4 regions of the Methylocystis sp. IM3 genome follow, and region 3 is predicted to be linked to each of the others. Evidence: riboswitches for the same ligand, from Rfam matches in the RefSeq annotation. Region 3 holds a riboswitch; each other region holds the start of a gene.

Region 1 (5,589 bases), on a different contig from region 3:
GTCCTCCCGTGATCGAAGAGTGCTCGACGGTACGGAGCGTAATCACGGATTTACGAGCGGCACAGTGTTCGGATGTCGCAGCGGTATAATGCCACACAGCATTCCGCTTCATCCTGCCCGAAGCTGCGACTGGCTCTGCGTAGACAGGTTTTTTCGTTCTTCCAAAATCTCATACGCAACTGGTTGAATGGCACACGCTCAAAATCAACGGACGATCGCCACCAGCCGAACCACTCTCTATCAGCGCGACGATACCAAAGACGCACTTTGGCAGTGCCGGATCAAGATCAAAGGTGACACCGGCTACGTGCGCAGGTCCACAGGCGAGCTGGAATTCGAGCGAGCCAAAGAGGCCGCACTGCTCATCCTCGGCGAAATGAAGCAGAGAGTCACTCAATCCCTACCTCTCAAGCGGAAAACCTTCTCTGATTGTAGCGGCGTGCCTGCGCGACGCAGAGACCCGGTGGAAGGAAGGCCGGAACAGCGAGGGGCGTTACGTCCTCATCAAAGGTACCGTTCATCGCTATCTCATGCCCTATTTCGGCAAACGAGACATCACGCTGATCCGGAAAAAAGACCTGATGGCCTACCGGGGATGGCGTCAGGACTATTGGGTCACAGGCCCCGGCTTCGAAGAGACCGGCGGGAAGAAAAAGCCGCCAACCCAAGCTAGGTTGAAGCAGGAGGGGACGGTCTCACGAGGCGTCTTCCTTCATGGCGTCGATCTCGGCGGTCCGCAGAACATGCTGCCGTTCCTCAAACACGAGAAAAGCAGCATCAATAAGCGCCCAGCGTTCACGCAGGACGAACACGAGAAACTGCGCCTGATCCTCATGGGGTGGCCATTTAAGAACCAACAACTCACGGGTCAGCCAAGACCGCACGCTTCTACGTTTCTACGTGATGATCATGGTCAATTCCGGCATGCGAGTTGGCGAGGCTCGCCCTCTAAAATGGCGAGATCTCGGCAGCTACAGCAATGATCACGGCACGTGGGACACGTGTACCGTCAGCGTCAGGCAGCGCGATCTTCATCGTTGACTGGAGCTTTACAGAAAATCGCCTTATCGGATATTCGGACATAGCCCCGATTTGAGCGGAGGTGCTTCGGGAGCACAACGACCTCCCGTTGCGTGATGCGAAAATTCGAGCATCAGAAATTTGGCCCAAGCTTTCTGATTCGGCTTGACGACTTCATCTATCTTCGGCTTCGATAGGCGCGATGGTTCCCTTCGGGGATCAAAAGGGAACTCGGTGCGCGCCAATAGGCGCTATGCCGAGGCTGCCCCCGCAACTGTAAGCGGCGAGCCTGAGGGCCACAAAGCCACTGGGGAATTTCCCTGGGAAGGCGGTTCCAGGCGGTGACCCGCGAGCCAGGAGACCTGCCATCGTTCGTGGTCACGCGCGAGAGCGTCGGGCGGGGTGCACCGAGGCGGTTGAAGGCTGTAGCTGAGCGCCAATGGGCGCAAAGTCAGCGGTCTTGAGACCATTCGCAGTGACGGCCCACGTTGCTGCGAGTCTGTAGCCCATGCCATCCGCTTTCCCGACCGCCCATAGAGGCGGTGTGAGCGTCATTGCGCGTCGTCGCTCGTCCCTGCTTTCATTCCTCCTATCAACGGCTCTCGTTTCCCCGGCTCTCAGCCAGGAGACCCTCCCGGTCATCCAAGTGGGCAAACCTAAGCCTATCCTTGGGCAGAACAGCTTCGGCTCTGGTGGTTCGGAGGCTGGAGAACAGGCCGCGACGGACAGCAATGGCGCCGAGATTGGCCCGGGCGCAAACGGAGAAATCTGCGCCAACGGGATCTGCAACAACCCCACCTCCTACGCCGCTCCCATCGAGTCCCTCGGGACCAAGGTCAACACGCCGGTGATGAATACGCCGGTCACGACGAAAATGGTCACCCAGCAGATGCTGCGGGACCAGCAGGTAATCACGCTGGACGAGGCCCTGAAGAACGTTAGTGGCGTCACAACGTCGGGCGGCGGCGACGCGGCGCTGGGGAATTCCTCCCGGCAAATCATCATTCGCGGCTTCCAAACTCAGAACTATTTCCGCGACGGGTTCCGCGTCGACAGCTTCGGCCTGAACTTTGCCGGCGCAAACACGTCCGAAATGGCCAATGTGGAAAGCGTCGAGGTCCTGAAGGGCCCTGCCGCCATCCTCTATGGCGCCGTGGAGCCGGGCGGCATCGTCAACATCAACACCAAGCAACCTCTGGCGAATGCTAACGCTTCGGTGCAGCAGCAGATCGGCAGCTATGCCGCCTACCGGACGGTCATCGACGCCACCGGTCCGGTCATTGCCGACAAGAATCTGCTTTACCGGTTCATCCTGTCCTACGAGAATAATGGCTCGTTCCGAAACCTCGACTACAACAACAATATCATGGTCAACCCCGTCGTCAGATATAACGTCGACGGTAGCACCTGGATCAGAGCCTCTACCCAATTCCAGCAGAATAGGTTTAATCAGGACTGGTATTACGTCCCTTATTACGGGATGTTCAATCCGCTGTGGCTGGGGCGTAGTTTCAATTGGGGACCACAGTCGCCCTATACGCAGCAGCAGAACTTCAGCGAAATCACCTGGCATCACGACTTCAACAAGAGCTGGTCGATCCAGCAGACCCTGTTCATGCAATTGCTGAGCAACAATTGGGCAAATAATGGCGGCACCACCTCCATTAGCGATTGCGTGACGCCGGGAAGCACAAGTTGCTATCTGCCTTGGGTGAATTTTATCCCCTTCTATCGGTCCTATTCACCGAACAATGTCCTTTTGAACTACACGTCCTATGCGTCCGACAACAGGCAGGCCGAATATGCGACGGCGATCAATCTTGTCGGGCATTCCAATACCGGAGAGGCCGCAAGCCACACGCTTCTTTCCGGAGCTGATTTCTATCGTCACAATTTCCGGGGTCAGAACATGATCCCGCAGTATCCGGGAACCGTCGCCATGTTCGGCGCTCCATATCTCCCGACTCCCATTGGCGGACTCGTTCCCTACAACGCCACGCAGCAAAGCGCCGACAATTACGGCGTCTATCTGCAGGACCAGATCAAACTTCCCTATGGGATCAATGTGCTTGGCGGCGTACGCTGGCAATATATCGACAGCCGGACCGGCGCATCCGACAATACGAGCTTCTGTGGCCCCTACTCCTCGAATTGGTCCTCGGGAATCGCAGTTCCTTGTAATTTCGCCACGATCACCACCAACGGCCGTTCCGTTAGCCAGAGGATCACGCCTCGCGTTGGACTTCTTTGGCGCCCGGTCGAGTGGCTCAGTCTCTACGGAAATTATGCCGAGTCCTACAGCCCGAATTACAACGGCCTGTTGGTCTATGGCTCGAACCAGCCGACGCCTCCGAGCGCCGGCGAGCAGGAGGAAGTCGGCGTCAAGCTCTCCTTTTTCGACAACCGGATACAGGCCACGGCCGCCTATTATCATCTGACGAAGACAAATATCCCCGTCGGTATCCCCAACGACTTCGATCATGTGATGCTTATCGGTCAGGGGCGTTCACAGGGGCCGGAACTCGATGTCCAGGGCGAGATTCTGTCCGGCTGGGGTATGAATCTCGCCTACGCGAACACTGACGCCATTACAACCAAATCAAATCCCACGTATCTTGGGGTGCCGGTCGTCGGCCAGCCAATTCCGTTCGTTCCGCGCAACGTCGTTTCGCTGTCTTCGGCCTATGAGTTCAAGGACGGCCAGTTGAAGGGCCTCCGCTTTGGCGCGCGCTACGACTACACGGGCTACCTTCCCTTCTATCATGGCTCCAATGACGGCTCCTACATTTATGGTCAGTCGACGCCAAGCTATGGACTCGTCGCCCTCTTCTGCGCCTACGAATTCAGCCTCGACCAGTTCAAAGTCGTCGCTCAGCTCAACGTGAACAATCTCTTCGACAAGACCTATTTCACGACGGGTGGCCTAGGTCCGCAAGCCTTCGACTATGAGCATCCCGGCGGCTACTCCCCGCCATTCACCAATCCGATCCAGACGGGGTGGAACATGCCCGCTTACAACTTCAACGTCATTGGCGCGCCGCGAAGCTTTCGCGGATCGATCAAAGTGTCGTTCTAAGTGTCTCATTCCGAGAGGAGCGTAAGAATGACGTCCCTTGAGAGTAGTGCCGCGAAAGAGGAAAAAGACGTGCAAGCCGTTGCTGACTACACACCGACACGAACAATCGAGCCAGACGGAACGCCGCTCGACGTGTTCGCCATGCCGACCGACCCCGCGAGCCTCGAGGAGCTGCTTCGCGATCTCTTCGAGAACCACTGGCAGGAGATCACCTTTGGCACCCTCATTCAGGGAGCCGCCTGGGAGATGAAGACCGATCGACCGCCAACGCGCATCGGCATGCTCGATGGCTATCTGACAGTCGCCTTCGGCGTTCCGCATTTCCATGTCTGCATCGGTGAGCACAAGGGACCCCGGAGCCGTCCGACATCGCCGGAATTGGCGCGCCATCGGCGCACGGCCCGGGCGGAAATCTATCGGCGGTTTGGCCGCTCCTGTGTTCCAATGTCCTGGGGCGTGCAGCTTTTCAACGGCGCAAATGAGCAGCAGATCACTGTGCTTCTACCCAATCCCTTCCTTCATCCGGAAACCGACAGGCTTCTGAAGGAGCCTGACTGGTCGCGCCTCGCCCTGTGGGACAAGCTCCGGGCGCGATGGTTTGGCCTCACTGAACCCGACCCTGTCGATCGGTCCGCGTGGCGCGGCGCACAGGCGTAAACGGTTTGACCGGCAAGGGACGCCCGCGCTGGTCAATTTACTGCTGCTATCAAAACCAAGGGGACTGATATGACCGCACTATACCTACGCTCCTTCATCTCCCGCCCCGCGATGGGAATTGGCGCACTTGCCGTCGCGAGCGTGCTATTCACCCTCGGCTTCGCCTGCGCGGTTCCGCTCGCTGCCTTTGCAGCCATCGCAGCTCTGTCCTTCGGACGGCGTGACGCGCTTCTCTCGGTTGGCGCGGTCTGGCTCGCAAATCAGTTTTGGGGCTTCACATTCATGCATTACCCGCTCGACGGCGAAACTCTCGCTTGGGGCGGCGCGCTCGGCGTCATTGCCGCATTCTCCTGCGAAGCGGCTGGTCAGCTGTATCGGCGGCTCCCGGGCGCGATTGGGGTCGCAGCCGCCTTTCTGGGGGCCTTCGTCGTCTACGAGGGAGCGTTGATCATGATCGATCTCATCATCGCCCAGAACGGTGATGATTTCGCATTTGCAGTCGTGACGAGGATTTTCCTGATCAACGCCTGCGCCTTTGGCGGTCTCCTGGCGATACGGGCGCTCGTTGCAAACGTAGCGCCGCGGCAAGTGGTGCCGCTCGCACCGCGCCACATTTGATCCACATCGCGGAGCGCCGGTCGATCGCCGGCGCTCGCAACCCAACCGCATGAAAATTGAAATGACAGAAGCGCCGTTTGAAATTGAGCTTGAGCTATCTTATCTCGTCGCTCGTTTCGGCTCCGCTCATCGCACACTGGGATGGTCGATCAACCGACCGGGATTTGGCTTGGTGCGCGAAGTCGTGTGGATTGAGGTCGGGCTGCCGGGTCTCGCCG
Region 2 (5,589 bases), on a different contig from region 3:
AAGGTCACCACAGCCATTTTGCTGAAGAACACGGCGATCTGCGAAAAGACGTTCTCCGAGCCGACGGCCAGCAGGATTGCGGCGACGGGGACGAGCCAAAGCGCTAGCCAGATCAGGCTCACTTGCAGCGCTCGTTTGGCGGACGGTAGCGCATGAGCGGGGGTCTCATTGCCAAGAAGGCTGTCCCCGTCCTCGTGCGCCGATCCGTGTCCCGCGGCGACGAACGCAGGATTCCCACGGGCCGCGCCGACAAATCCGATCAACGCCGCCGCCAGGATGATGACCGGGAAAGGCACGGCGAAAAAGAAGATAGCGACGAAGGAGATAGCCGCCAAAAAGCGCATGGGCTGGGATTTGAGCCCGCGCTTGCCTATCCTCACGACGGCCTCGATGACGATCGCGAGGACTGCCGCCTTCAATCCAAAAAACAGCGCGGCGACAGTCCCGACATTTTCCCAGAGCGCGTAGATGACGCTGAGCGCCATGATCGCGACGAGGCCGGGAAGAATGAATAATCCGCCAGCAATGAGCCCGCCGAGGGTCCGATGCATGAGCCAGCCGATATAGGTGGCGAGCTGTTGGCCCTCGGGGCCAGGCAGTAGCATGCAGTAATTGAGGGCGTGCAAAAAGCGGCTTTCGGGCAGCCATTTCTTTTCATCGACAATAATCCGGTGCATGATCGCAATCTGCCCGGCAGGCCCGCCGAAGCTCAGCATAGCGACCCGCGCCCAGACGCGGGCCGCCTCCGTGATCGACACGCCATGATCGCGGGTCGTGGTCTGTTTTGGATGAATATTCACGCCATTTTTCCCGGTTTTGTCGCAGGCCAGGTGTGGGGCTCGTCAGTGGCGTCGCGACACCAGCGGTAAAAGGCGTCGTAGAGCGCCATCCCGGCTTCGAGCTGTTCGAGATCATCCGCATACATGCGGGATTGACCGAGCGACGCCGCGAGTAGTCCTGCGGCTTCAGGGGCAAGGTCGAGGCGAGCGGTATCGGCCCCGCGCACAATGACGGCAAGCCTTTGCAGGGGCGCTAGCGCCAGGCCCCATTCCTCGAGCATCATATCGAATGTGCAGCGTTCGCCCCTGTGGCTCCAGAACGCGCCCTCTGTGTCAAAAGCCGCGCCGCCAAAGCGTTCCGCCACGGCAGACACCTCCGCTGGCGCAACGAAGAGAAATACTGCGCCCGGATCGACGAACCGGCGAATGAGCCATGGACAAGCTATGCGATCGACTTTCGGGCGGGAGCGCGTGACCCAGATTGTGCGTCCGAGGGCGTCGCGTCGTGGCACTTTAGCAACGGGGATGAGGGGCCCGCCGGCCTTGACCCAAGCGAGGTGCCCGCCCGTCAACACATCGGCGGACGCCGCTCCGGCATGACGAAGCCAGGCCGCGGCGCCTTCGCCGGCCTCATGGCCACTTTCGTCGATGACGATGGTCGCGCGACCGGCAAATTCTGCGGCCCAGTCCGAAACGGTTTCTAGCCGGCGTCGCAAGGCGCCCGGCGCGAAACGGGGATCGGACTTGTATTCCTCATCTGTCCGAACGTCGATTAACGCAGGACAGTGATTGACGCCGATCAGACGTGTGAGTTTGTCGGGAGAGATGCAGTTGATTGACGACATGGCGCGCCCTTGGTGGAAAACCGGACGCGATTCTTGGGCATGTCGCCTCGTGGGGAGATCGCTTCCCCATGGGCCCATAGATTGCCGTCGGCTGAAAAGAAGTCAAGGCCGAAAACTGGAGGGCCCAGCGCCAGGGGGAAGGCGCCCACATCGAGGCTGAGAAATGCATTTGCTCGCGCCGGGGAAATGGAAGCGAGAAAAGGCTGACGGGCCTTCGGTTGAGCGCCCGGCGGACCTCGGCTGGGGGCCGGACGCCGAGACAATCGCTCCCTGCCGAACTTCCAGCGTGATCGCTGCGGCTTCACCTCGAAAAGATCGAGAACGGCTCCGCCAGATCAGGCAGGGCGGCGATCGGCTTCTCGAAAGTCAGCGGCCCGCCCAGCGTCAGGCGCACAGCCGGCGGCTCGACGGGTTTGAAATGCCGATCCATCACCCCGACCGCGCAGACTGAGCTGGGCGCGATCCCTGTGGCGCATTGGTTGTAGAGGGCGTCGGTCGGCAGGAGCGAGCCATAGCCGTAAGTGATCTGGTCCGACCGCGAGTTGACTATGTTGAAGGCGTCGAGCTGAAGGCGCCAGCCATCCGCCCAGCGGTAGCCCAGCCGCGCCGCGACCGTGCCCGTCGCGGGCGATTGCAGATAGCCGTCCTCGGTGAGCGCGCGCGGGCCGATGTAGCGATATTTCAGCGCGCCAAACCAGCCGGTCGCTTCCCCGAGTTCCAGGCCCGCCATGGCCGTCACGGCGACCGCGTTCTGGAGATAGTTGCCGGGGGCGTTACCGAGGAAAGTGAGAAAGGGGAGCGCCTCCGGGGTGGTTAGGTCGAGATAGGCCAGCGCCTGCCCCTGATCGACGCCGCGATAGCGCGCATGCACCAGCGCCACGTCGCCGTTGAAATCTATCCACGAGAGGGGCCGGTAATGGTTCGCGATTTCGATGCCATAACGCCGGCTCGGGCGGCCGAAAATTGTCGTGCCGGTGTCGCCTACGAACTGGTTTTCGGAGTCCAGATTGAGCCAGAAAAGGGCGACGCTGGATTCGAGCCTGTCGATGATTTTCGTGCGCGCGCCGAGTTCGGCGCCGCGCGACTTCACGAGCAGCGGGATGGGCGCGACCCGGAGCAACCCGCCCTGCTCGGACAGTTCGGAGGTCGCGAAGGTCTGCACCGTTCCGCGCGCGTCGGTTGAGTGGAAGCCCTCGCCGTAATTGGCGAAGAGCTCCGTCTTGTAGAAAGGCCCGAGAATGATCGAGGCTTTTGGGCTGAACAGCGAGGCGTCCTTGGAGCCGCTGTTGAACGGGCCTGTCCAGAGCGCCACCGGGACGCCATCGGGATTGAGGAGCTTGGGCGCGCCCCAGTAATTCTGCCGTGAATTGACGCTTGCGGCGTAATAGTCGAAACGCCCGCCAGTGATGGTCTTCAGCCAGGGCGTCCAGCGCACGGCCGTATCGGTCCAAAGGCTGACGCTGCCTTCGGCGACATTGTCCACTCGCGCCGCGTCGTAGAGGAAGCGGCGACAGCTGTCCTGCAGGCCGAGATTGACGCCGTCGAAACGACTCTGGAATCCGACGCGCGTCTCGACGGGCAGGCCAAAACTCTCCCATTTGACATTGTGCTGGCCGTTGACGCCCGCCATCACGCGGCGATCGAATTGGTGGAACTGGTCGCCGAGCACTGGATTGGCGAGAAAATAAGTGAAGTCGTTGTAGAGGTCGAGCGAGGAGAGGATCGCGTAGGACTCCACGCGCGAATGATGATTGCCTTCCGTCTGGCTCCATCGACCGGAGAGCGAGAAGCGGGACATGTTTCCGCCGTCGGTCGGGTTGAGCGTGCCCCACAGCGACAGCAGGCCGGAGTTGACCGCGCGCTCAGGAATCTGGTCGGTCGAATGCCATTTGTTGGCGTAGGCCATGGCTGTGATCGACATGCCGTCTTCCTGCGTGCCCCGCGACCAGCGCAGCACGCTGTTGATGCGACGCATATTATCGCCGCGTTGCCACGGGCCGTTGTAATATTGCGCCTCGACCGCGCCATAGGCGTCGCCGCCGTTGATATTCTTGTAAGGCGCGACGGCGAGCGCCCGGGCATAGGCGAAACTGCCGCCGGTCACCTGGTAATAGCCCTTGTCGATCTTGTCCTTGTACTGAAGGTAGATCGACCCGGCCGAAGAGAAGTCGCCGTCCTGGGCGTCGTAGGGTCCCTTGCGCGCGAGCACATAGGATAAAAGCTCGGGGATTAAGAAATTCGAATCTGCATAACCCTGCGCATGCCCATGCGTCCGCATATTTAGCGGCGTGCCGTCGAGATAGAGCGCAAGGTCCGTGCCGTGGTCGAGGTTGAAGCCGCGCAGGAAATACTGGTTGGCCTTGCCGTCGCCGCTGTGCTGGCTGACAATAAGGCCCGGCACAATCTCTAACGCCTCCGCCGGGCGTGAAAAGGGCAGGGCGTTGACTTCCTTGCCGGTGAAGAAGGCTTCGCTTGCAGCGGTTAAAGGCGGCGGCTTAGGACCGTTCGATGGAAGGGCGGGCGCAGTACCCGAAACGGCGGTGACTATCGTCGAAACGACCCGCGCTGGTTGTGGTTTTGAGGGAGTTGCGACTTGAATAGGAGGCCGAGAGGTCGGTCGCGCGCCAATGCTAATGGTTGGCAAGGCTTGCTGGGCATTGGCAGTCGTTACAGCGGTAAGCACGACGGCGAGCGTGAAAACTGACAGGCCGGAAGGGCGATGCGACAAAAACATGGCTGACTCGCAGCAGACGTGGACCGTCACTGCGATTGACCTTCACCCCGTCGCCCGTGAAGCGACGAAGTTGAGGCCGCCTCGGTGCACCCCGCCCGACGCTTTCGCGCGTGACCACGAACAACGGCAGGTCTCCTGGCTCGCGGGTCGTGGCCTCGGTCCGCCTTCCCGGACTTACGCCCAGTGGCTTTATGGACCTTGGCTCGCCGCTTACAGTTGCGGGGGCAGCTGCGGCTTAGGACGATGACGCCCGCACCGCATTCCCTTTTGATCCCGTAGGGAACCGTTGGTTATTAGTAAACAGGCTCGGTATGGCGCGTGTCAAGCCGGAGCCAACCGATGAGCCGCCGCCACCCCGCCGGACCTGAGCGGCAAGCACCCTCAATCGCAGCCAGGCCGACGCGGTAAACGGAATTTTCGTTTCGAGTTGTCCGGCGCTTTACGGCAGGCCGAGAAAAATCGCGTCGTTGACAATCAGGAGCCTTGCATTCACGCCACTGCAAACGCGCCAGCGTCCCGAGGAGCTTTTTCGGAGGGATTTTGGCTAGATCTTCGCGCATGTTTGCCAAGCGCGCTGACGCCGCCTTCTGGAAGTGTGCAGGCTGATATCGCAGTCAAGAAGAAATAGTGCTGGCGTAAATGGAACAATTCTCATCTTCCGTTGTTGGAAATCCTCCAATCAATTGGACAAATTTATAATATTTCCAAGCTATCTTCGTGTGATGTTGACTGAATTCCTCGCTGGCAAATACTCATTGGCGACGGCCGAGTAGGCCGAAATCGAGCAAGCCTTTTGCGAGGACCCATAGTGACTTCGTCGATCGCGTTCCCGAAACCTTTGAATGGCTCGCAATTTAGGCTTTTCGTCGCCCTGGCGCTCCTTGCTTCGGGATGTCCCGCTGTCGCACAACAATCGCTTCCAACAATCAGCGTCGGCGGCGTGCGTCGCACGGCGTCACGCGCGCCGACGCCTCGGGCGCCGCATCCAGTTCACGCGCCCGCTGTGGCGCCGACGCCGTCGGTCCCGGCGCAGTCTTCCGAGCCGGGGCCCTTCGTGCCTTCCGAACAGGTGCTGGGCTACGGGCCGAGCGGCGTCGTTGGCTATGTTGCGCGCGGCACCTCGACCGCGACAAAGACCAACACGCCGATCATCGACATCCCGCAGTCGATCACGATCCTCACCAAGCAGCAACTTCAGGATCGCGCCAGCTACAGCCTCGATCAGGCGCTG
Region 3 (5,589 bases):
CACGGGGATGAAGAAGAAAACGCCATCGTGAGGTGGCTCAAACGTATTTACGAGCCGGTGCTGCGCTGGGCGATGGACGGGCCGGTCAAGGTGATAGCGATCGGCGTCGGCACTTTCGTCGTTGCCGCGCTTCTTTATCTCGGTCTGGGGCAGGAGTTCATCCCTACTCTCGACGAAAAGAACATTTCCATGCAGGCGCTTCGAATTCCGAGCACGTCGCTGACCCAATCCCAGGCGATGCAGCTCGATCTGGAGGATGCGATCCGCAAACTGCCGGAAGTAGATTACGTCTTCTCGAAGACCGGCACGGCCGAGATTGCGACGGACCCCATGCCGCCCTATGCCTCAGACACGTTCATCATGCTAAAGCCGCAGGAAAAATGGCCTGACCCAAGTCTTCCAAAAGAAGATCTGGTGAAGGCGATTGAGGAGCGCGTCGACCAAATTCCTGGCAACACCTATGAATTTTCTCAGCCGATCCAACTGCGCTTCAACGAACTTCTGGCCGGCGTACGTGGCGACCTTGCAATAAAGGTCTTCGGCGAAGACTTCGATGTCCTGTTGAAAGCGGCGAACCATATCGCTGACATTTTGCGCTCAACGCCTGGAGCAGAGGACGTCAAGGTCGAACAGGTTGAAGGCCTGCCGGTCTTGGACATCAAGGTGGATAAGGGCGCTATCGCGCGCTACGGCCTCAGCTTAGCGGCTGTGCAAGATACGATCGGCGCCGCCGTCGGCGGCGAAGCCGCAGGCATGATCTACGAGGGCGACCGTCGCTTCCCGATCATCGTGCGCCTGCGGGATAACCTTAGGGAAAATGCCAATGCATTAGAGACCATTCCCGTCTCCCTGCCGCCGGACGCGCAAGGTCGCGTCTCCACAGTACAGCTCAAGCAGGTCGCAGGCTTCGCAGAAGCCGAAGGCCAGAACCAAGTTTCGCGCGAGAATGGCAAGCGCCGCATCGTGGTCAGCGCCAATGTGCGCGGGCGCGACATCGCCTCCGTCGTCAATGAGGCGCACGGCAAGGTCGACGCCAAGGTGCGAATACCCGCCGGCTACTGGATCGAATGGGGCGGGCAGTTCGAAAATCTCGCGGCGGCGCGCGCGCGGCTGATGATCGTCGTTCCCATCTGCTTCTTCATGATCTTCCTCCTGCTCTATTCGGCGCTGGGCTCGGCGCGCGACGCGGCTCTCGTCTTCACCGCCGTGCCGTTGGCGCTCGTCGGCGGCGTGCTGGCGCTGTGGCTGCGCGGAATGCCCATGTCGGTGTCCGCGGCAGTGGGATTCATCGCGCTGTCCGGCGTCGCCGTGCTGAACGGCCTCGTCATGCGCACCTATATCCATCAGCTCATGGTGAGCGGCGTGCCTGAGCGGGAGGCGATTTTCAAAGGCGCCATGACGCGTCTGCGTCCGGTGGTGATGACGGCGCTCGTCGCTTCGCTCGGCTTCGTGCCCATGGCGCTCGCGACGTCGACCGGCGCCGAGGTGCAGCGTCCGATCGCCACCGTGGTGATCGGCGGCCTGATCAGCGCGACGCTGTTGACGCTCATCGTGCTGCCGGCGCTTTACGCCTTCTTCGGCGAGGATCAGACGAGGCTCAAGGCGGCGCGGGAAAGGGAGGCCCTTTGAGACGCGCGCGCGTCGCCCTTGTTGTGGCCTTTTGCGCTTTCGCGCCCGGCCTTCGCGCCGAGACGCTGAATGGCGCATTGCTGTGCGCCTATAACAACAGCCCGGTCATCAATGCGGGTCGCGCCGGCGTCCGCGCGCTCGACGAGAAAGTCCCGCAGGCGCTCTCCGGCATGCGGCCGCGCGCCAACGCCGGCGCCTTTCTCGGCGTGCAGGAAAACCGGATGGTCACAAAGCAGCAAGACATTCCTTTGACCGATTCGACGCTGCAGGGGCCGGTCAAGAGCATTCAGAGCGGCGGCAGCGTTCCGCGCTCCGCCAATCTCAACATCGAGCAACCGGTCTTCGACGGCTTCAAGACCCAGAACGCCGCACGCATGGCGGAAACGGGCGTGTTCGCAGGCCGCGAGCGGCTGCGGCTCACCGAGCAGCGCGTGCTGTTCAACGCGGTCTCGGCCTATATGAATGTCCTGCGCGACACGGCGGCGCTCCGCCTTCAGGAGAACAATGTCGCGGTGCTCGCCGAGCAATTGCGCCAGACGCGCGAGCGCTATGTCGCGGGGCAGATCACCCTGACGGACATCGCGCAGTCGGAAGCCCGGCTCGCCGCGGGGCAATCGCTGGTCGGCCAGGCCCGCGCGACCCTCGACGCGTCGATCGGCGCCTATCGTCAGACAATCGGCGACGAGCCGAGAAAGCTTGCCCCGGGCGCGGCGGTAGATCGCCTGATCCCGAAGACGCGCGAGGAGGTCGAGCGGATCGCGCAGGCGGAGCATCCCGTCATCCTCGCCGCGCTGCACGACGCCGACGCCGCCGATCTCGACATCAAGGTGATCGAGGCGGATTTCATGCCGAAATTCTCCATCGTCGGCAGCGCCTTCACGCAGACGGACGTCGCCGGGATCTATAACCGCAACATCGGCGCCTATGTCGGTGGGCGCCTCAACGTGCCGCTCTACGAAGGCGGCCTCACCTCGTCACAGGTGCGGGAGGCGAAGGAAGTCGCCGGACAGCGGCGGCTCGACGCCGACGTCGCCCGCGCCGACGTCATAGCGCTGGTGCGCGCCAATTGGGGCGCCTTGCAGTCCGCCAAAACCCAGATCGGCGCCGCGCAGACCCAGATCGCCGCCGCCGAGCGCGCCCTTTATGGCGTCCGTGAGGAGGCCAAGGCGGGTCAGCGCACGACGCTCGACATTCTCAACGCCCAGCAGGAGTTGCTCAACGCCCGCATTAGCCTGCTGTTCGCGCAGCGTGAACGCGTCGTCGCCTCTTACGCTGTGCTCTCCGCCATGGGGCGGCTGTCGACCGAAACGCTCGGCCTCGGCGAGGCATTTTATGACCCAGCCATTCATTTCGATCAGGTCAAGGACCTCTGGGGCGGGATGGAGACGCCGAATTAGCTTTGACAGGCTCATCGAAATGCAACCGGTTGGAATTCGCGGAATGGAGGAACCCGTTGCGTATCGAAGAATCAACCGGCCTGCAGGAGCGTGCGCAAACTGGCGCATTTTTGCGATTTGGCGCAACGTGCCAGCTTGGGCTAGGTTGGCGCCAAGCCATCAACCTGACCTCGCCCTTGGCGGCGTACTCTAACGCCTCGTTATGGTAAAAAAAATCGGGCAACAAGGCTTACCCAATGGCGGCTGCTCCAACGCGGATTGCTTTCTTGCACTTGGCCCCGACTCCGGGCGCTTTGGAGCAAAATCGGCAACTTGTCGAGACCGCGTTGGCGGCCGCGGCCGATGCGGGCGCAGAATGGGTTATTACGCCAGAACTCGTGACAACTGGATATGAGTTTGCCGAGCACTTAGGCACTGACTGGATCGAGAGCCAGCCAGACCATTGGGTTCAAGGCATAGCCGCGTTGGCCCTCCGACGTCGCCTCACCGTGTTTCTGTCTGTTCCCGAGCGTGTCGGGGAAAAACTGTATAACAGTATGATTGCCATCGACCGGAGAGGCCGGATTGCCGGGCGTCACAGGAAGATCAACGCCTTGCGTGTGGGTGCGGAGTCCTGGTCCACACCAGGTGAAACCATTTCCCCTGTTGACATCGACGGATTTGGCTTTGTCGGCATGCTTATATGCGCCGACGCGTTCACGCCGGTCATCGCGGCCTCCCTTGCAGATCAGGAGGCGCGTGCACTGGTGTCGTCCGCCGCCTGGGGGCCTGGGCTTCATGGTCCGAATGGAGAATGGGAGGCAGTCAGTCAGGCGACATCGCTGCCCGTTTTCGTTTGCAACCGCACCGGCCAAGAACGCCATCTAGACTTCACGATCGCACAAAGCGTCGTCGCAAATCGCGGGAGACGAGTCGTAAGTTTTACGGCGCCGCGAAACGCTATCTTTTGGGTCGATTGGAGCTTCGAAGGAAATCAGCTTGTTCGGTATTCTCAGATAACTCCGCTTCCATAACGCTCAGCGAATTACTGTAAATAGCAAAAACGTGCTTACCTTCCAAGGGCGCCGCAAAAGCCTGCGCCAAGTGCATCGCCTCCACTGTCATGCAATTGGGCAGGTTTGTTCACTGACAAAGTCGCACGATCCACCTGCCCGCCCCGTCGCGCTGATGCGAAAATGCAACGCTTCAGGACTGCTCGAGGCGCGCTCTACAAAACGGCTTGACTAAACCGGCCGGCTTCGGCCTTTATAGGCCAGATGGTTCCCTTCGGGGATCAAAAGGGAACTCGGTGCGCGCTGCATAGCGCTATGCCGAGGCTGCCCCCGCAACTGTAAGCGGCGAGCCTTAGAGCCAAAAAGCCACTGGGAAAACCTTCCTGGGAAGGCGGTTCAAGGCGACGACCCGCGAGCCAGGAGACCTGCCATCAATCGTGGTCACGCGCGAAAGCGTCGGGCGGGGTGCACCGAGGCGGTCAAAACTGTCGCTGAGCGTCAAAACGCAAAGCGACAGGGATAGACTTTTCGCAGTGACGGCCCACGTTGCTGCGAGTCTTGGCTCATGAAGTCCCTTCTCCCGACAACCGCCAAAGGCGGCGTTTGCGCCGCCGTGCGGCGCAATTCGCCCCTCTTGCCCTACGTTCTTTCTGCGGCCTTCTCGTCGCCAGCTCTCGCCCAAGAAACGCTTCCGGTAATCGAGATTGGCGCGCCGAAGCCGAGCTTCGGCCGCGCCTCCGGCGCGCCCGGAACGGGACAGCCTCTTGCCGGCCAACAGGCGGAAGCGGACGGCGACGGCACAGAAATCGACCCTGGCAACAATGGGCAAATCTGCGCCGACGGGGTTTGCAACAATCCCACCTCCTACGCCGCGCCGATCGAGTCGCTCGGGACCAAGGTCAATACGCCGGTGATGAACACGCCAGTCACCACGAAAATGGTCACGCGGCAGATGCTCGAGGACCAGCAGGCCATCACGCTGGACCAGGCGCTGAAGAACGTCAGCGGCGTCGCCGTCTCGGGCGGCGGCGACGCGGCGCTAGGAAATTCCTTCCGACAGATCATCCTGCGCGGCTTCGCAACGCAGAACTATTTCCGCGACGGTTTCCGGGTCGACAGCTTCGGCCTCAACTTCACCGGCTCCAGCACCGCTGAGATGGCCAATGTGGAGAGCGTCGAGGTGCTGAAAGGCCCCGCCGCCATCCTCTACGGCGCGGTGGAGCCCGGCGGCATCGTCAACATCAACACGAAGCAGCCATTGGCGAAGCCCGCCGCCTCCGTGCAGCAGCAAATGGGCAGCTACGCCTCCTATCGGACGGTCGTCGACGCCACGGGGCCGGTGACCGCCAACAAGGACGTGCTCTACCGCTTCATCATGTCCTATGAGAACGACGGGTCGTTCCGCGCTTTCGACTACAACAAAAATATCATGATCAACCCGGTCGTCAGATGGAACATCGACGACGGCAGCTGGATCAGAGCGTCCACTCAGTTTCAGCAGAACAATCTGAATCAGGACTGGTTTTATGTGCCCTATTACGGGATGTTCTCCCCTCTATGGCTCGGGCGCA
Region 4 (5,589 bases), on a different contig from region 3:
ACGAGCCGTTCCAGCAGCGGAACGTCCTGGAGCCAACCGCCGTCGTCGCTTTGGAAGAGGTCGCGCATGATGGGACCGCCAGCGGCCTTGTAGTCCTCGGCCGCATACAGTCCCCGCTTATCCGACGCCCGCACAGTGTCCTCGGTGAGAAGCCGGCGGATCTGATAGGCTTCCTTGTTGTAGGAGCGCTGGATCGCCTCCCAGACCTGCTCCTGGCGCTCATGGTCGGGATTGACCGTGAAGACCATCAGCTGGTCGAGGGTCATGCCGTCGTCGGCATAGACATCGAGGAGCTTGGGCGACACGGAAGCTAGCCTCAGCCGCTGCTTGACGACGGCGACGCTGACGAAGAAGGCGGCAGCGATCTCCTCCTCGCTACTCCCTTTCTCGCGCAGGGTCAGGAACGCGCGGAACTGATCGAGCGGATGCAGCGGCGCGCGCTGGACGTTTTCGGCAAGACTGTCTTCCTCGGCGATTCCGTCTGTTCGCACGACGCAAGGGATCAGGGCGTTGCGGGCGAGACGCTTCTGCTTCACCAGAAGCTCGAGCGCGCGGTAGCGGCGCCCGCCCGCGGGGATTTCGAACATGCCGGTCTCGGCGCCTTGATCATCGACCACCGGCCGCACGGTGATGCTCTGCAGCAGTGTGCGGCGGGCGATGTCTTCCGCGAGTTCTTCGATCGAGACGCCCGCCTTGATCCGTCGCACATTAGACTGGGATAGCACGAGCTTGCTGAACGGAATATCCCGCGAGGCGCTCAACTGAATTTTCTGCACCGACTTGGTCATAGTCTTTAACTCCGCGACGGGCGCCCGAGAACCTCCTTCTCGAGCTCCACCCCGTCACGAAGCGCAGCGCCGCCCTCTAACTTTGAGGACGACGCCGCAAAAACTCAATCGGACAAGGAGCCGCCGAGACAGCTGCAGGCTGCGTGCTCTGCCGCAACAGCAAATATCACTGGGCGCGATCGAAGAGCTTCTTGGCGCGCCCCTCGAAATCCAGCCGCGCGTCCTGGTGGCTTTTTCCGCGCGCCACAGCCGTGATGCCCTGCACGAAATCGAAGACGCTTTCCGGCTTGCGGCCTTCCTCGGTTAGGACGGTCTGGATGATTTTTGTCGTCTCCGCTTTCGAGAACCCGCGCTTGCGCAAGAATTCCGTGCGGTCGTCGTCGTTGCGGGCCACGATCCGTTGCCGCGCCGCCTTCACTCCGTTGACGAAGGGTAGGGGCGAAGAATCGGCGAAACGCGCCAACGCCGGCGTCGCCTCATGCGCAAAGCGTGCGGCTGCGTATTTGGAGTGGCGGATGGTGGTTTCCTCGAAGTCCTCGACGCCCCAGAGATTGCGGTTTTGACACACGGCGCGCAGATAAAAGCTGGCGATGCCGAGCGTCTTCGCGCCCACCTCTGAATTCCAACAGTAGAAGCCGCGAAAAAACAGATCAGGCGAGCCGTCGGGAAGACGGCCGGCCTCGATCGGATTGAGATCGTCGACGAGAAAGAGAAAGACATCGCGGTCCGAGGCGTAGAGCGTCGTCGTCTCCTCGGTGACATCCGCATTCGGATTGTAGATTCTGGTCGACCAGTCGAGCACGCCCGGCACTTTCCAGCGCGTGTCGCCGACGCCGTCGCCGGCGATGCGCTGCACGGCGGAGACGAGCTCATGGTCGTAAATCCGCCCATAGTCTGGACCGGTCACCGCGCGCAGCTCGACGCGACCGCTTTCGATCTCGAGCGTCTTGATCTGCTCGGCGTGGTGTGTGGTGAGGCCATATTGGAGATTGATTCCGGCGAGCGGCGCGGGGAGCTGTCGAAGGTAAGCCGCCGGGGCGCCGATGAGGCTCGCGAGCTGGCCGAAGCTCCAGTGGGTCATGGCGACCGGACTGTCGGAACCGGGCAGCGAAAGTGAAAGTCGTTCGGAGTCGTCGCGGCTGGCTTCCACTCGGATTGCGGCGCTCTCGATTGTCCTTGTGCGGCTGCGCTCAGTCCGGCCGCGCACGGCGGCGAACAGATCCGATAGAGAGAGGTATCGCTCATCCGAAGGCCTGGAAAACCACTCTGACGACACGCGGCCAATACGCTCGCCGCGGCTTGCGTCCACCTTGTAGCCGCTTTCACGACCGCGGGCTGATCCCAAAATCTCCACCTGATTCATGTTCGTCTCCACCACGGGCGCGGGAGCCTCTCTCCCGCCTTACCCGTCATGAAAATCCCCTCCATACTCTAACTCTCCAGCCTTGCTACTCTCCCTGATCGGCAAGTGTTCACATGCCTCGCCGCCTACTTCGTATCGGATCAATCGCGTGGGGTTATCTTGGCTTGTCAACGCGATCTCCTGCAGAAAGGGTTAGGGCGGGGTTCTGGGCTTGCCTGGCTACTCTCCGGCAGAGAAAATACCCGCCTGACGCATCCAAAGATAAATGCTATGCTCTCGCTCCGCGGCGGTTGCTCATGTATTTTGAGATGCATAGCGCAATTGCTATTGAGACGAGGAGCGGATTGTTGAACTTGAACCTGCGGACGGCTACGGGAGTTTTACTCGCGAAGCGCATGACATCGATCCAGCACGCGATCCATTCTTACTTCATCTGGTTGATCCTCTTGTCCTACGTCGCCGCGGCGTTTTTTCCCGGGCTCGGCCTCTCAATTCGCAGCGCCGAATTCGGATCAATCGCGCTGGGTCCATCGAGGATCGCTCTTTCACTCCCGCCCGCGATGCTGGCGTTCCTCCTGCTGAACGCCGGCTTGGGCGCCAGGAGCAAGGATCTCGGGACAGTCGCACGGTATCCGCGTCTCCTGGCCGCCGGCGTTGCGGGAAACCTGTTCGCTCCCCTTGCCTTCATCACTGCGGTCAGCATCACGATGAAATTCTGGCACAACTCCGAGGAGGTTCAGCAAATATTAACAGGCCTCGCGCTCATTGCCGCCATGCCGATCGCTGGGGCGTCGACAGCCTGGGCGCAGAACGCAAACGGCAATCTTGCCTTGAGTCTTGGCCTCGTCCTATTGACCACGCTGCTCAGCCCTGTGTTGACACCGATCGTCCTCCACTCAGTCGCATTTCTGGCCGCAGGAGACTATTCTGAGGACTTGCACGAACTTGCGAGCAATGGCGCGGGCGCATTCCTTGGGGCCTGGGTCATCCTCCCGTCCCTGCTCGGCATTGCCGGTCATCGGCTGTTGGGAGAGACGGCGGCTGCCTCGATCTCGCCCTATCTGAAGCTCACGAACTCGATCGTACTGATCTTGCTCAATTACTCGAACGCCGCGTTGAGCCTGCCGAAACTCATCTCAGAGCCCGACCTGGACTTCCTCGGAGCGATTCTAGCCATCGTGTGCTTACTTTGCGCAGCCATGTTTGCAGCCGGCTATCTGATTGCGCAGAGCTTTCGCGCCGACCGCGCCGGCGCCGCGTCATTAATGTTCGGGCTCGGCATGAACAATAACGGTGCGGGCCTTGTCCTGGCTTCACTCGCGCTATCCGACCATCCGGCGGTGATGATTCCGGTGATCATCTACAACCTAGTGCAGCACTTCTTCGCTTCGCTCGTCGACAAGCTTCTGACATTTAAGTTTCATGATTGATCCGCCTGGACAGCGTGTCGCCAGATCGTCGCGCGCGAGGGTTATGTGCGCGACTCCCGCGCGCTTGCCGCGCTCGACATTGGCGTGAAAGCGCTGGGCGTCACGACCGCGCAAAACCGCGGCGCGGCAAGGAAACGGCAATTTGCGCGTTAGCTTCGCCGGCGTTCACTTCGACCCGGCGACATTCTCGTCCCCGACCAGGTGTGATCCTGCTGATCAAGGCGCGGGCGTGCGTATAAAAGGTCGTTTAATTGAGAACGGACATCCCTAGGTATTGACATTCCCCCGACATTTACCTCTAGATATTGTCGTTCACGGTCTCTGGACTCGCGTCCGGAGCTAAGAGGGAATCCGGTGAGCCGCAAGGCGAATCCGGGGCTGCCCCCGCAACTGTAAGCGGCGAGCGCGATCAAAAAGCCACTGGCGCGAAAGCGCCGGGAAGGATGATCCCGCAGCGACCCACAAGCCAGGAGACCTGCCGCGAACGCAGAATCGTCCACGGGCGGGGCGCCCGGAGGCCGCTTGCGGGTTCTGCACGCGTGAAGTCGCAGGACGGCGCTAGCCGCTTCCCATGTCCTGTCCTCAACGCGAGCGGGGCATCGCATGACGCAGGCGGCGTTCGATTTCGACAAAAACGGCCATCTCGAGCTATTTCAGGGGCAAAGGCGCCCGCGCGCCCCGCGGGGAAGCTCGGAGGCCGGTGTCTAGGCGGCCTTCGATCGAGCAAACGCGCGAAGCGCCAATTGACCGCGGTTCCTCGCAGTTGCAGAAAACCGGTGCATCAATGACAAGCTGTAAGAGATCGTGATGCTGTTGAAGACGTTTTTCGAATCCGTTGAGCTGCACCGGGATGACAAGTTTGTCAGCCTACGGTTTCGCCGTCCCTTCAAGGTGCTCTCGACCTCCGCCTCAAACGGAGGTCTCGCCGATGACCTCGATATCGTGTTCAATCATCAATGCTGTGAAGCCATGGGGCACGAGATGCACCAACTCATGAAGGCTCACCGCCACCCCGCAATATACGACTCCCTCCTATTGACCGAACACGATCTTGCCGCCGCCACTGCTGCAGGGCTCGGCACCGCGGCGAATATGAATAATCTTTGCATCGCTGAAGAGCAATTTCGCGACCTTGCCGTGGCGGCGATCGCGACCGGCGGCGTCGACGGGAATGCGGCCCGCGCTGGCGATCCGTCGTCCTATTATGAGTTCAGCGGAGTTTTCGAGCGCTTCGGCCCTATTGGGCCCGACCAACATGGAACAATCAACGTTATGCTGGTCATCAACACGCCTGTGTCGGATGGCGCGCTCGTTCGCGCGGTGATGACCGCAACGGAGGCCAAAACGGCCTTGTTGCAGGAGTTGTCGGCGCCCTCGCGGCAATCATCACAGATCGCCACGGGAACTGGCACCGATCAGATTGCCGTGATGGCACCCGCCGATGGACCGCTCGAGCTAACCTCAGCAGGACATCACAGTAAGCTCGGAGAATTAATCGGCCGTACGGTCCATCGCGCCGTCAAAGACACGCTCGCTTTGCAAAACGGTCTCACGCCAATCCGTCAATCTTCCTGCGCCCGATTGCTCGAACGCTTCGGCTGCCAGCCGGACACTTTGTTCGAAGAGATAAGTCGACGCTTGCCGGCTGCAATAGCGGCGCTGGCCCGGCAAAACGACCACGATCTGGACCGCGACCCATTAACTGTAGCAGCGGTTGCAGCTCTTGTTCATCTTCACGACCAGCTGTCCTGGGGTTTGTTGCCACAAGCCTGTTGGCCCGATATCGCCTGCCGACACGGGGCCCACATCGCAATTGCTGTCGCCGGACGAACGGAACGGTATACGGATTATTGTAATCAACTAGCCAGCACCTCCGGAATTTATGAGCCCAGCAATCTTGCAACGCTCGTGGCGACCGCGCTTGCTATGGGATTTATCGACAAATGGGACAAAACCCTCATGCGCCTTGACAACGTCGTGACAACGTCCGGATCAGCCGAATAGCGGG

Evidence for each region. Region 3 has a riboswitch for cobalamin ahead of WOC76_RS00665 (TonB-dependent siderophore receptor). Riboswitches for the same ligand answer to the same signal wherever they lie in the genome.
Region 1: it holds a riboswitch for cobalamin, as region 3 does, so the genes downstream of both, WOC76_RS04765 (TonB-dependent siderophore receptor) here and WOC76_RS00665 (TonB-dependent siderophore receptor) in region 3, are expected to answer to the same signal.
Region 2: it holds a riboswitch for cobalamin, as region 3 does, so the genes downstream of both, WOC76_RS20705 (TonB-dependent receptor) here and WOC76_RS00665 (TonB-dependent siderophore receptor) in region 3, are expected to answer to the same signal.
Region 4: it holds a riboswitch for cobalamin, as region 3 does, so the genes downstream of both, WOC76_RS21930 (adenosylcobinamide amidohydrolase) here and WOC76_RS00665 (TonB-dependent siderophore receptor) in region 3, are expected to answer to the same signal.

The regions. Positions count from the first base shown of each region.
Region 1 is NZ_JBBPBZ010000002.1:620,732-626,320, reverse strand. Features, by position in the region: gene WOC76_RS04775 (hypothetical protein) at 170-397, opposite strand; gene WOC76_RS04770 (hypothetical protein) at 531-983, shown strand; cobalamin riboswitch at 1,207-1,404, shown strand; gene WOC76_RS04765 (TonB-dependent siderophore receptor) at 1,565-4,096, shown strand; gene WOC76_RS04760 (DUF7676 family protein) at 4,166-4,753, shown strand; gene WOC76_RS04755 (hypothetical protein) at 4,823-5,371, shown strand; gene WOC76_RS04750 (chromate transporter) at 5,421-5,589, shown strand, end outside.
Region 2 is NZ_JBBPBZ010000004.1:105,900-111,488, forward strand. Features, by position in the region: gene chrA (chromate efflux transporter) at 1-800, opposite strand, end outside; gene WOC76_RS20700 (sulfurtransferase/chromate resistance protein) at 797-1,624, opposite strand; gene WOC76_RS20705 (TonB-dependent receptor) at 1,926-4,358, opposite strand; cobalamin riboswitch at 4,467-4,661, opposite strand; gene WOC76_RS20710 (TonB-dependent receptor) at 5,413-5,589, shown strand, end outside.
Region 3 is NZ_JBBPBZ010000001.1:131,166-136,754, reverse strand. Features, by position in the region: gene WOC76_RS00680 (efflux RND transporter permease subunit) at 1-1,629, shown strand, start outside; gene WOC76_RS00675 (TolC family outer membrane protein) at 1,626-3,026, shown strand; gene WOC76_RS00670 (carbon-nitrogen hydrolase family protein) at 3,263-4,039, shown strand; cobalamin riboswitch at 4,267-4,465, shown strand; gene WOC76_RS00665 (TonB-dependent siderophore receptor) at 4,584-5,589, shown strand, end outside.
Region 4 is NZ_JBBPBZ010000005.1:17,667-23,255, forward strand. Features, by position in the region: gene WOC76_RS21915 (ParB/RepB/Spo0J family partition protein) at 1-788, opposite strand, end outside; gene WOC76_RS21920 (DUF932 domain-containing protein) at 955-2,151, opposite strand; gene WOC76_RS21925 (bile acid:sodium symporter family protein) at 2,448-3,581, shown strand; cobalamin riboswitch at 3,880-4,078, shown strand; gene WOC76_RS21930 (adenosylcobinamide amidohydrolase) at 4,389-5,585, shown strand.